3 regions of the Antiquaquibacter oligotrophicus genome follow, and region 3 is predicted to be linked to each of the others. Evidence: predicted binding sites of a transcription regulator. Region 3 holds the regulator's gene; each other region holds the start of a gene.
What was found. Region 3 encodes HrcA, which represses chaperone genes, less so after heat shock. Its sites were predicted from a motif close to TTNGCACTCGNNNNNNNCGAGTGCNAA; they were not measured.
Positions count from the first base shown of each region.

Region 1: a site for HrcA is predicted at 2,692-2,718, ahead of groL (chaperonin GroEL). Genes of this name have one in related genera too.
Region 2: a site for HrcA is predicted at 1,917-1,943, ahead of groES (co-chaperone GroES). Genes of this name have one in related genera too.

Region 1 is NZ_CP085036.1:893,110-897,492, reverse strand. Features, by position in the region: gene LH407_RS04420 (heme/hemin ABC transporter substrate-binding protein) at 1-552, opposite strand, end outside; gene LH407_RS04415 (DUF3263 domain-containing protein) at 688-987, shown strand; gene LH407_RS04410 (LytR C-terminal domain-containing protein) at 1,000-1,581, shown strand; gene LH407_RS04405 (cold-shock protein) at 1,749-1,952, shown strand; gene LH407_RS04400 (hypothetical protein) at 1,974-2,630, opposite strand; gene groL (chaperonin GroEL) at 2,761-4,383, shown strand, end outside.
Region 2 is NZ_CP085036.1:1,081,992-1,086,374, forward strand. Features, by position in the region: gene LH407_RS05320 (ABC transporter substrate-binding protein) at 1-437, opposite strand, end outside; gene rarD (EamA family transporter RarD) at 516-1,451, opposite strand; gene groES (co-chaperone GroES) at 1,549-1,845, opposite strand; gene LH407_RS05335 (class I SAM-dependent methyltransferase) at 1,978-3,156, shown strand; gene LH407_RS05340 (DUF4190 domain-containing protein) at 3,153-3,698, opposite strand; gene LH407_RS05345 (DUF4190 domain-containing protein) at 3,758-4,075, opposite strand; gene LH407_RS05350 (DUF4190 domain-containing protein) at 4,151-4,383, opposite strand, start outside.
Region 3 is NZ_CP085036.1:2,749,315-2,753,697, reverse strand. Features, by position in the region: gene LH407_RS13490 (histidine triad nucleotide-binding protein) at 1-94, opposite strand, end outside; gene LH407_RS13485 (16S rRNA (uracil(1498)-N(3))-methyltransferase) at 138-866, opposite strand; gene dnaJ (molecular chaperone DnaJ) at 868-1,968, opposite strand; gene hrcA (heat-inducible transcriptional repressor HrcA) at 2,010-3,032, opposite strand; gene LH407_RS13470 (DUF4870 domain-containing protein) at 3,167-3,532, shown strand; gene LH407_RS13465 (DUF4870 domain-containing protein) at 3,590-3,970, shown strand; gene hemW (radical SAM family heme chaperone HemW) at 3,974-4,383, opposite strand, start outside.

The DNA of each region.
Region 1 (4,383 bases), 1.0 Mb from region 3:
CACAACGGACACCCCGGCTTCTCGCAGTTGGAGCACAACATCGATCGGTCCGATCGTCCCGTCGGTGATGACGATGTCGGGCCGCAGGGCGAGGATCGCTTCTGCGTTCACGGTGTGGCCGTTGGAGGTCACGAGGGGGAGGTCCGCTAACTCGGGCGCGGTGGTCGAGATGTCCCGCCCGACGAGCTTGTCCCCGAGCCCGAGGGCGGCGACGGTCGAGGCGATGGATCCGGCTATGTCCATGGCGACGATGCGCTCGGTGCTGTTGACGGTGACCGTTGTCTCACCGTCGAGGTCGCGGGATGTGACGGTCACGGGTAACGACTGTTCGGGGGCGGGCGCGGTCCCGAGGGAGCGATCGGCGAGCACCGCGGTCGATTCTCCGACATAGCTCCGCGGGTCCTCGAGGATGTCCAGGTCGGCGAGGGGGACGGCCGGGGCGCTGGACGCGACGGGTGTTTCGTGCGCCGGGGAGGCTGGCACGGTGCATCCGGCGAGCGCCGTGATGACGACCGCACCGAGCGCCAGGAACGCGCTCGTGCGTGTGAGCATGGGGGCCAATCGAGTCGGGAGTACTTAGGACATCCTAACCTTGGTGGCGGCTCGACTGGCTGGGAGCGAGCGCAGAGCGCGGCGCAACCGCTCCGAAGGCTTGGGCGCGCCTAGGATGAGCGGTCGGGAGGTCGAATGTCCGCGCAACCGCAGCGTCACAGCGCCGATGGCGACGAGTTCCCCGAGCGGGAGCGCCGCATTCTGGCGTTCGAGCGACAGTGGTGGCGACACGCTGGAGCCAAGGAGGTCGCGATCCGCGAGGAGTTTGGACTCAGCACAGCCCGCTATTATCAACTGCTGAACGCCGTGATCGATATGCCCGAAGCTGTGCGACACGATCCCATGCTGGTCAGGAGACTGCTCCGGGCCCGGGACGCTCGCACGAGTGCCCGCGCTGCCAGAGAGTTCAGAATTTCTTCCCCCGACCAGGAATAGAACGATTTAGCTATGGCCTCTTTCCCCCCGGATCGCTTCGACAACGTTCCCGCTGACCTCTCCCGCGTTGGCGCACACCGCGCGCCCGCCCGCAGGGGGCGCGGTTGGATCGCGTTCGCGTGGGCCGCTCTGGCCACGGGTGTGCTCGTTTTCGGCGGCCTGTTCGGCATCAGCCGTTTCCTCGACATCGATCTGGGGCTGGGCCTGGCCCCTGTCGCCGAAACGCCGACACCCACACCCACGCCGACGCCGACGATGGATGCCGTAACCGACCCCTCGGCGATCGACCCGGCACGCGGCTTCACGATCACCGTGCTCAACGGTACGAATGAGGTCGGCCTCCAGAACACGATCGGTGACCAGCTTGCCGCCGCGGGTTGGCCGATCGGCACTCGCGCCAACGCTCAGGCCGCCGATGTCGTCGACGAAACCATCGTCTACTACCGCATACCCGAGGACGAGGGCATCGCGCGTGGCCTCGTAGCCGCTCTCGGCGTCGGCGATGTTCGCCTCGTTCCGCCGGAGACTTTCCCCGGAGCGGACATCACCATCGTGCTCGGCGCGGACGACGAACAGCCCGTCGCCGAGGGCTGATTCCGGCGTGAAATGACACGCCCCGTATCGGGCGTGTTACGTGCGTGTTTAACATTGCCCGGATGCCCCTCCCGGGGCCTGTTTCCCCGTTTTCTGCCGCGTTTGCTCCGCTAGCATCTGGAATCTGTGGCGAGTACACAGCCACGTTTCACAGCAGGGAGCAACACATGGCGAACGGAACCGTTAAGTGGTTCAACGCTGAAAAGGGCTACGGCTTCATCACCGTGGACGGTGGAGGTCAGGACGTGTTCGTTCACTACTCCGCCATCGACATGGCCGGCTATAAGGTCCTCGAGGAGGGCCAAGCGGTTGTTTTCGAGGTCGGTACCGGCTCGAAGGGTCCGCAGGCCGAGTCGGTCAAGCTGGCCTAGCCTTCGGCGGGCCTGGTCGCCTCAGCGCAGCACCGCGAACGCGATCAGCACCGCGGCCGCCACGATCAGGACTATGGCGAGGCCCGCGGTGAGCCCGATGGCGATCGGATGCGCTTCCCAGAACGAAATCCAACGCTTGTCTATCCCTCGCAACTGCGCGCCAGTGAGCGCCTCCGGTTTATCCACGAGGGTCACTCCGCGGTTGCCGAGATCGCGAGCGACGGCATCCAGCTGTTCCGTGTTCCACAGGTAACCGGTGAGAAGGCATAGTCGTTTCGTCGGTCCCACGATGAGGAGCATGGGTGCTCCCGGCCACATCGCGAATCGAGCGTTGCCGAGCGCGACGACCTGGTCGACATCAGCAGCGCTGAAGTTTTTGCCACCCGGCGTCTGACGGAGCTCGTACGTGCCGTCGCCAAACCGGAGGAGCGCGCGTGAGGCATTGCGCTTTCCCAGGACAAAGCCGACGGGCAGGGCGATGATCAGTGCGCCGAAGACGATGATCGCGCCGACAGTATTGCCGCTGACCAGTTGCAGCGTGGCCGACACCACGAGGAGTGGACCGATGACGGCGTACAGAATCAGGTTCGTCCGCATGAGACGCGAAACTTGTGCCTGAGTCGGTTTGAATTCGGTGATGCCAGAAGGTGCGGACGGGGAGTTCGACGGCTCTGTCATCCACCCAGCCTAGGCAACCGTCATTTCTTGCACTCGACCCTACCGAGTGCTAGTTTTTCCTTTGGCACTCGCACGTTTCGAGTGCTAGAGAATTCGCTTGTACGACGTCCGGGAGGGACGAGAAACACACATGGCAAAGATCATTGCTTTCGATGAGGAGGCCCGCCGCGGCCTCGAGCGCGGCCTGAACACGCTGGCCGACGCCGTCAAGGTCACGCTCGGCCCGCGCGGACGCAACGTCGTCCTCGAGAAGAAGTGGGGCGCCCCCACGATCACCAACGATGGCGTCTCGATCGCCAAGGAGATCGAACTCGACGACCCGTACGAGAAGATCGGTGCGGAGCTCGTCAAGGAGGTCGCAAAGAAGACGGATGACGTCGCCGGTGACGGTACGACCACCTCCGTTGTCCTCGCTCAGGCACTCGTGCGCGAGGGTCTCCGCAACGTCGCAGCGGGCGCCGACCCCATCAGCCTCAAGCGCGGCATCGAGAAGGCGACCAACGCCGTCATCGAGTCGCTCGTCTCGAGCGCCAAGGAGATCGAGACCAAGGAAGAGATCGCCGCTACCGCGTCGATTTCGGCTGCAGACAACGAGATCGGTGCGCTCATCGCAGAGGCGATCGACAAGGTCGGCAAGGAGGGTGTCGTCACCGTCGAGGAGTCGAACACGTTCGGCACCGAGCTCGAGCTCACCGAGGGTATGCGCTTCGACAAGGGCTTCCTGTCGGCGTACTTCGTCACCGACCAGGAGCGCCAGGAGGCGGTCTTCGAGGACCCGTACATCCTCATCGTCAACAGCAAGATCTCCAACATCAAGGATCTGCTTCCCATCGTCGACAAGGTGATCCAGAGCGGCAAGCAGCTGCTCATCATCGCCGAGGACGTCGACGGTGAGGCGCTCGCGACTCTCGTCGTGAACAAGATCCGTGGCATCTTCAAGTCGGTTGCCGTCAAGGCTCCCGGCTTCGGTGACCGTCGCAAGGCTCAGCTCGCCGACATCGCCATCCTCACCGGTGGCCAGGTCATCTCCGAGGAGGTCGGTCTCAAGCTTGAGAACGCCACCCTCGACCTGCTCGGCCGTGCCCGCAAGGTTGTCATCACCAAGGACGAGACCACAATCGTCGAGGGTGCCGGTGACCCCGACGCCATCGCGGGTCGCGTGAAGCAGATCCGTGCCGAGATCGAGAACACCGACAGCGATTACGACCGCGAGAAGCTCCAGGAGCGCCTCGCGAAGCTCGCCGGCGGTGTTGCGGTCATCAAGGCCGGTGCCGCGACCGAGGTCGAGCTCAAGGAGCGCAAGCACCGCATCGAGGACGCCGTCCGCAACGCGAAGGCAGCCGTCGAGGAGGGCATCGTCGCCGGTGGTGGCGTTGCGCTCATCCAGGCCGGCAAGACGGCTTTCGAGTCTGCAGCGATCACCGGCCTGTCCGGTGACGAGGCCACGGGCGCGAACATTGTCAAGGTCGCCGTGGATGCCCCGCTCAAGCAGATCGCCCTCAACGCCGGTCTCGAGCCGGGCGTTGTGGTCGACAAGGTGCGCAACCTTCCCGTCGGTCAGGGCCTCAACGCCGCGACCGGTGAGTACGTCGACATGCTCGCCGCAGGTATCAACGACCCGGTAAAGGTCACGCGCTCCGCGCTGCAGAACGCAGCGTCGATCGCCGGCCTCTTCCTCACCACCGAGGCCGTCGTCGCCGACAAGCCGGAGAAGACCCCGGCCATGCCGATGGGTGACCCCTCGGGTGGCATG
Region 2 (4,383 bases), 1.2 Mb from region 3:
TTCGTGAAGTCTGGTGAGGAGTTCGCGGGCGACACCAGCGGGATGCCCGCAGCAACGACCTTGTCGAGGATCTTGCGCGAGACCCCGTCTGACAGCGGCCCGACGAACGCGTCAACGGGTAGGGCCATGAGCTCGTCGGCCGATGCGACCCCCGTATCCGAGCTGCTGTCCGCCGCGTCCCGGAACTCTGCGGTGACGGTGATGGGCGTTCCGGCGGCGGCGATGTCTGCCACGGCGAGGCCTACGGCGGCACGCGTGGCGGGACCCCAGTCCGCGATGATGCCCGTTTCGGGCAGTAGGGCGCCGATGGTCAGGTCGAGGGGCGCGCGCGGTGTCGGCGTCGGGGTGGGAGCCGGTTCGGCCGGAGAACAGGCCGCGAGGCCGACCATGGAGCCGATAACGATGGCCACGAGGGCGGCGCGGAATTGCCGTGTCACGACAGCCCTCCCTTGCGCTTCGTCAGTCGTGCGCACACCACCATAGTGAAACGCGCGCGCTCAGCGATTGAGGGAGATTCAGGGCTCCGGCTCTACCGCGGGAAGGTCGGAGCGAGAGCGGTGGCGAATGACGTCGACCGTCAGGATGGCCAGGGCGAGCCAGACAATCCCGAAGCCGATCCACCGTTCGAGTGGCATCGCCTCCCCCAGGATCCACACGCCGATGATGAGCTGAAGGACGGGGGCGATGTACTGCACGAGTCCCAAATAGACCAACGGCAGACGCCGGGCCGCCGCTGCGAACAAGAGGAGCGGGATCGCCGTGATCGCTCCGACGCTGAGCATCACGGCGGTGTGCAGGGGCGACTCGGTACCGATCGTGAGGCCGACGGTAACCTGCACAAAAACGAGCGCGACAACGGCGAGAGGACTGAGAACGAGGGTCTCCATGGTCAGTCCGCCAATGGCATCCACCTTCGGGCCCACCTGCTTCTTGACGAGCCCATACAGGCCGAAACTCGCCGCGAGGCTCAAGGCGATCCAGGGGAACGCCCCGTATCCGATGGCCAACACGAGAACGGCGATCGCGCTGATACCGACGGCGAGCCATTGGAGGGGCCTGAGACGCTCACGAAGAACGAGGACACCCAGCAACACCGTCACGATCGGGTTGGTGAAGTAACCGAGGGATGCCTCGACGACGTGCCCGGTCAGTGTTGCCGCGATGAACACGGACCAGTTCACGAGGATGAACACCGCCGCAATAGCGAGCGTGAGCACAACGCGGCGGTCGCGTGCGAGCGCCGCGAAGCGCTGCCACCCACGGGTTACCGTCAGGAGCAGCGCGCAGAAGACGAGCGAGAAGACGATGCGCCACGCGACGATCTCGACCGGGCCCGACGGGATGAGGAGCACAAAGGCGAGCGGGAGAACGCCCCACAGAAGGTAGGCAGAGAGCGCGAACGCGAGTCCCGAGCCAGTGACGCGATCGGGAACGGGTGGGGCGGTTGACACCTCAACAGCCTAGGCGCGCCAGAGAACGCACCAGGGCCCGGGATCGCTCCCGGGCCCTGGCTGGCAGGAATCTGCCGAAACTGTGCTGAATACGCGACTAGCGGACGACAACCGCGAGAACGTCGCGCGCCGACAGAACGAGGTACTCCTCGCCGCCGTACTTGACCTCGGTGCCACCGTACTTGGAGTAGATGACCTTGTCGCCAACGGCGATGTCGAGCGGAACGCGGTTTCCGTTGTCGTCGATACGGCCGGGGCCAACGGCCACGACCTCGCCCTCCTGGGGCTTCTCCTTGGCAGTGTCAGGGATGACCAGACCCGATGCCGTGGTCTGCTCTGCGTCGACCTGCTGGATGACGATGCGATCTTCGAGCGGCTTGATGGACACCGACACGGCGTACCTCTTTCTAGAAACTCTGGTTGGCACACTCCCTGTGAGAGTGCCAGAACCACTATAGAGGGTTGTTGGCACTCGCTCAACGTGAGTGCCAACGTTCGTTTCAGCCCGGCGCGGTAGCGTCGGAGCATGGATGCCACGGAGCTGCGCGAACTTCTCTCGCTCGAGGGGCTACGGCTCCTCGATTCGCTCCCCCAGTGGGACAGCGCGGCGGACGTCGTGCGCACGGTGTCCGCGCTGCGACGCGAGGGGCATCCACCCGCCCGAGTCGCAGCGGCGCTCGCGCAATCGCGTCTACGATCCCGCGCCGAGACAAAATTCGGCCCGTTTGCCGAGCGCATGCTCTTCACCGAGGCTGGCCTCGAGCAGGCCACCCGACTCTCCGTCGCCGCGCAGCACGCTGGGCGATTCCAGCGTGCCGGTATCGGATGGGTCGCCGATCTCGGCTGCGGGATCGGCGCGGACGCCATGGCGCTCGCCTCCCTCGACATCGAAGTGACCGCCGTGGAACGCGACGAAGTCACCGCCGCCGTTGCCGCCTACAACCTCGCGCCGTGGTCGAACGCGCGCGTCGAACACGGCACGGCAGAGGAGGCAGACCTCGCGGGGATCGGCGGTGTCTACCTCGACCCCGCACGCAGGGACGGAGTGAAGCGGCTCGCCAACCCCGCTGATTGGTCACCGTCCCTCGACTTCGCCTTCGACCTCGCCACGAGACTGCCCACCGGAGTCAAACTCGGACCGGGTATCGACCGCGACCTCATCCCCGACGACGCCGAGGCGCAGTGGGTCTCCGTCGACCGGGATGTGGTCGAGCTCGGCCTGTGGTTCGGTGCTGTCGCCCGCGCGGGCATCCGGCGTTCCGCGCTCGTCATCGGCTCGCACGGCGTAGCGGAGCTCTCCGCGGAGCGCGACAGCGAGGATGAACCCGTGGGAACACTCGGCGAGTACGTCTATGAGCCGGATGGCGCCGTCATCCGGGCTCGCCTCATCGGGGATCTCGCGCGCTCGCTGGGCGGCCGGATGCTCTCCCCTACGATCGCGTATCTGACCGCCGACACCGCCGTGCAGACACCCTTCGCCTCCGCGTTCCGGGTCGTCGAGGAGTTTCCTCTCGACAAGCGGACACTCAAGAAGGAGCTTGCCGCGCGGGAGATCGGCACCCTCGAGATCAAAAAACGGGGTGTCGACATTGACCCCGCGACATTCCGTTCGTCACTCGGGCTCGCCGGCTCCGAGTCGGCGACGCTCATCCTCACGAGGGTGGGCGAGCGTCGCCGAGCGCTCCTCGCGGAGCGCGTGGGCTAGTAGCCCATGTAGCCGGAGCTCGAGAAGCCGAGCACGAGGAAGAACACGAAGAACAGGATCACGAAGAGCCCGAGCACAACGCCGATGTAGCCGGTGATGAGGCCCGTCAGCCAGAAGGCCTTCGCGTACGGTTGGCGACGCTGAGCCAGGTGACCGGTGATCACCGCGGCGATGGCGGGAAGAAGGCCGATCCAGAGGAAGCTCAAGAGGATGCTCGCGATGCCGAGGATCATCGACGTGATCGACAGACCCTGAGCCGGCCCGGGGGCGGCGGGAGCATAGGCCTGGGCGTACGGCTGCTGGTACTGGGGCTGCCCGTAAGGCTGCGCCGGTGGCTGCGTGCCGTAGGCCGGTTGGGGCGTCGGCGCCGCGGGCGGCGGGGTCGGTGCCGCGGGCGGCGGAGTGGCTGCAGCGGGCTGCTCGGGCGCGGGCGTCGCGGGTGCTGCAGCGGGAGCCGCGGGAGTGGGCTCTACGGGTGGCACCGCCGCGGCATCCGCCGGAGGAGTGGGGATCGGGGGGACGGTCTCGTCTGAATCTGCCATGACCCGACTCTATCGCGGGGCACCGGCGAGAGGCATGGCCGTGGCGCCGGAACGTGGGCCTAGTTGTAGGTGGCGGCGATTCCCACAAAGAGGAGGATGAAGGCCACATAAACGAGCGAGAGAACGATCACGACGAGAGAGAAGCCGATTCCGACATAGCCCGCGATGATTCCCGTCAGCCAAAACGCCTTGGCCTGCGGCTCCCGCTTCTGAGCGAGGTGCCCGAGCACCACGGCGGCGATCGACACGAAGATGCCGAGGAAGAAGCCGGAGAGCCCGAGCGCCATCGACACGATCGACAGCGTCTGCGACGGCTGGGACGAGACCGAAGCGTACGGGTCAGCCGATTCCGTGGTCTGCGTTGGGGTGTCGGTCATGTGAACGACCCTACCGCCGGGAATACACAAACGGGGCCGCACCCAAAGGCGCGACCCCGTTGTGTGAACGGAGATCTAGTAGGACGAGTAGCCAACGGCTCCTGCGAATGCGAAAAGCGAGAACCACACGATCCAGAAGATGATCCAACCAACGGCACCGAGGTAGCCGAGGATCAGTCCGATGATGGCAAGCACGTTGCCCTGCTCGCCTGTCTTCTTAATCTGACTGAGCGAAATGTGGCCGGTGATGATACCGACGAGGCTGAGCCCCAGGATCGACGTGACAAGCGAAACGATCGAGAGAACGT
Region 3 (4,383 bases):
CACGGAAGGCGATCACCCGATCGTTCTCGAAAACGATGTCAGCGGGAATCTCGCGATCGATGATCCGCGTGAAGATCGACGGTGTTTCGCTCATACGGCAAGCTTACGCGCGCCCTGTCGGCGCACCCGGGGGAGGTTCACCAACGACCGAGCCGCGCATTCAACACGGCGAGAGCTGCCGGTCCCGCCGTTGACGTACGCAACACTTCCCGGCCGAGACGGACGGTTTGCGCGCCAGCAGCAACCAGGAGATCACGTTCCTGGGGAGCGATCCCGCCCTCCGGTCCCACGACAACGAGCACGTCGCGATCGTCGAGCTCGAGCGTGGACAGCGGATGCTCGCCCTCGGGGTCGAGCAGGAGCATGCGGGCACCGCCGGCGAGAGCCGCGAGCTGCTTCGTCGTCACGAGGTCGAGGACGTCGGGCATCCATGGGCGAATCGACTGTTTGACGGCTTCACGGACGATCGCCGTCCATCGATCGCGACCCTTCGCCACCTTTGCGCCCTCCCACCGGGAAATGCTGCGCGCAGCCTGCCAGGGAACAACCCCGTCGGCACCCAGCTCGGTTGCCGCCTGCACGGCGAGCTCATCTCGATCGCCCTTCGCGAGAGCCTGCACGAGGAACAGCAGCGGGGAGCGAGCATCGTGCTGGACCGCGTCGACCACCTCGATGGTGAGGTCGGTGTGGTCCGCGACAACGGCGGGACCCGACACAACGAGCCCGGAACCGTTGCCGATCGTGACCGTCTCACCCACGGCGATACGGCTGACGGTCACCGCGTGCCGGGCCTCAGCACCGGACAACGTCACACGATCGCCGACGGATGCCCGCTCCAGCTGCTCGTCCAGATAAAAGTGAGCCACGTCAGAGCCCGAGGAACCGATCCCGCAACTTGGCGAAAAGCCCCTGCTGGAAATGCGCGAAACCGGGTGCAGCCTGCTTGCGAGACGTGGCGAACTGCCGGATCAGATCCTGCTCCTTGCCGCTTAGCTTGGTCGGGGTCACAACCTGAACACCGATCTTGAGGTCGCCGCGCCCACCACCGCGCAGGCTCGTCACGCCGCGGTCCTTCACCGTGATGATGTCCGCGCTCTGGGTGCCGGGCCGGATGTCCACCTCGATGTCGCCGTCGAGACCCTTGAGAGTCGTGCTGGCACCGAGGATCGCATCCGTCATCTGCACCTCGATCGTTGCGAGAAGGTCGTCGCCCTGACGGCTGAACGTGTCGTGGTGGCGAACCTTGATCTCGAGATAAAGATCGCCGGCCGGGCCACCCGCCGGTCCGACCTCGCCCTGGCCGGGCATGTGCAGACGGAGGCCGGTATCGACGCCAGCAGGAATGTCCACGGGGATCGAGCGGGCCGCACGCACGCGGCCCTGGCCTGCACACGTCGGGCAGGGCTCAGGGATGATCGTGCCGTAGCCGCGGCACGTGCCACACGGGTTCGACGTCACAACGTTGCCGAGAAGACTGCGCATCGTGCGCTGGATCTGACCACTGCCGCCACAGATGTCGCAGCGCACGGGTGAGGTACCCGGGGCACAACAACTACCGTCGCACGTGGAGCAGAGAATCGCGGTGTTGATCTCCAGATCGCGAGTTGTGCCGAAAATGACCTCGTCGAGGTCCACCTCGACGCGCACGAGACCGTCCTGGCCCCGTTCACGACGGGAACGAGGACCAGTCGAGCGCTGGCTCGCACCGAAGAAGGTCTCGAAGATGTCGCCGAAGCCACCAAAACCCGCACCGCCGAAACCTGCCTGCGGTCCGAGGTCATACTGCTGCCGCTCTTGCGGATCGCTCAGCACGTCATAGGCGTGCGTCACCTGCTTGAAGCGTTCGGATGCCTCGGCACTCGGGTTCACGTCCGGGTGAAGCTCCCGCGCGAGCCGTCGGTAGGCCTTCTTGATCTCCTCCGCGCTCGCAGTGCGATCAACGCCGAGCACCTCGTAGTGGTCTGCCACAGTGTCCTGTTCTTCGTTAGTTCTGCCCTGATGTCTGAGACTTAGTCCTCGTCGAGGAGGCGTGAGAGATACCTCGCGACGGCGCGCACGGCGGCCATGTTGTTGGAATAGTCCATCCGTGTGGGTCCGAGCACCCCCAGTCGAGCGATGCTGCCACCGGATGACGAGTATCCGCTCGTCACCACCGACGTCTCGGCGAGGCCGAAGCCCTCGTTCTCGCGTCCGATCCTCGCCGATACACCGCCCGCATCTACCTCCATTTCGCCGAAAAGGCGAAGAAGCGTGACCTGTTCCTCGATCGCCTCGAGGACCGGGTAGATGCTGCCCGTGAAGTCCTGCTCGGTGCGAGCGAGGTTCGCAGCTCCCGCCATGACGAGCTTGTCCTGCCTGTTGGCGAGGACCTGCTCGACGAGGCTCGTGGTGACCTCGGACACGAGAGTGCGGCGGTCGGCGGGGTAATCCTCGGCGAGGGCAGAGAGTTTGGCCGCGGCATCCGGAAGCGCAAGGCCCACGAGCACGGAGTTGAGACGCGAACGAAGGCCGACGAGGTCGTCCTCCGGCATCGGTGCCGAAAGGTCGAGCAGGCGCTGCTCGACGCGGCCCGAGTCGGTGATGAGAACACTCATGACGCGGGATGGCGTCAACTGAACGATCTCAATGTGCCGGATGCGTGAGGTCGCGAGCGACGGATATTGCACGAGCGCGACCTGATTGGTCAGTTGCGAGAGCAGACGCACGGTGCGCGCCAGCACATCATCGAGATCGGCGGACTGGCCAAGAAAGGTCTCGATCGCATGCCGCTGCGCACTTGTGAGCGGTCGCACATCGGCAAGCTGATCGACGAAGACTCGGTATCCCTTGTCGGTGGGCACACGGCCGGACGAGGTGTGAGGCGCGGAAATGAGTTCCTCGTCCTCGAGGAGCGCCATGTCGTTGCGAATCGTCGCTGCGGATACGCCGAACGAGTGCCGATCGACAATCGACTTCGATCCGACGGGCTCGCGCGAGGCCACGTAGTCCTGCACGATGACACGCAAAACTTCGAGACCGCGTTCGGAAACCATGTCACCGCCTCCTGGCACTCGACTTCTCGGACTGCCAATTGTACCGCCGACTCCGGCTCGGATCGTTGCACGCGCGCGGCCAAGACCGCTACCGTGTGCTCACACCCCCTTCTCAGGAAAGGCACGAATCCGCCATGACCCAGACTCCTCCCCCCGCTGCCCCCACCCCGGCCGCGCCGCTGACCCCGGCCGAGGACAAGCAGTGGGCATCCTTCGCTCACCTCGGTGGCATCCTCGGCTTCCTGCCGGCTCTCATCATCTGGCTCGTGTTCAAGGACCGCGGACCGGTCACCAACGTCGAGGCCAAGGAAGCGCTCAACTTCCAGATCACGATCCTCTTCGCCTACGTGGTGGGTGCGATCCTCTCGATCATCCTCATCGGCACGCTGATCTCCTTGGCAGCGTGGGTTGTGTCGATCATCTTCTCGATCATCGCGTTCACGAAGGTCAACGCTGGCGGAAGCTACCGCTACCCGTTCGCGATTCGCCTCATCAAGTAGTCGCCCACGTGGCGTGCCCGGTGTCGATGACACCGGGCACCTTGCTTTAATGGCGGCATGTCCGACATCACGCCTCCACCGCCGCCCGCCAACCCCTACCAGACCGTTCAGCCGCTGAGCCCGAGCGATGAAAAACTCTGGGCCACCCTCATACACATCGGTGGCATCCTTTTCGGTTTCCTTCCCGCGCTCATCGGGTACCTGCTCCTGAAGGATCGTGGGCCGTTCATTCGCGAGCACACCGCGACCGCACTGAACTTCCAGATCACGATCGTGATCGCCTACGTCGCCGGGTGGGTGCTCTCGCTCATCCTCGTTGGGCTGCTGCTGCTATTGGCCGCATGGATCGCCACGATCGTGTTCGGCATCATCGCAGCGATCGCCGCGAATCAGGGTCGCCCGTACGTGTACCCGCTCGCCATCAAGTTCGTCAGCTGACGCCTACTGCGTCAATCGACGCACCACGGCATCGGCGAGCAGGCGGCCGGCGAGCGTCAGGGTGATACGCCCGGCGATCGCCGCCGCCCCGTCGATGAGCCCATCCGCGATGAGCCCTGCGACGGCAGCGCGCGAAGACGACTCGAGCCGATCGATCGACAGACCGTCACGAATTCGCGAAGCAAGCAGGACGTCCTCCAGGTACCGAGTCTCGCCGTCGAGGACTTCGCGGCCCGCCGCTGGAGACTCTCCTGCCGCGATCCTGTCGGCATAGGCAGCGGGATGTTTGACGTTCCACCATCGCACACCGCCAACGTGGCTGTGTGACCCGGGGCCGACACCCCACCAGTCCTGGCCCTGCCAGTACGCCAAGTTGTGGCGTGACTCGTGGCCGGGGCCCGCGCTCCAGTTCG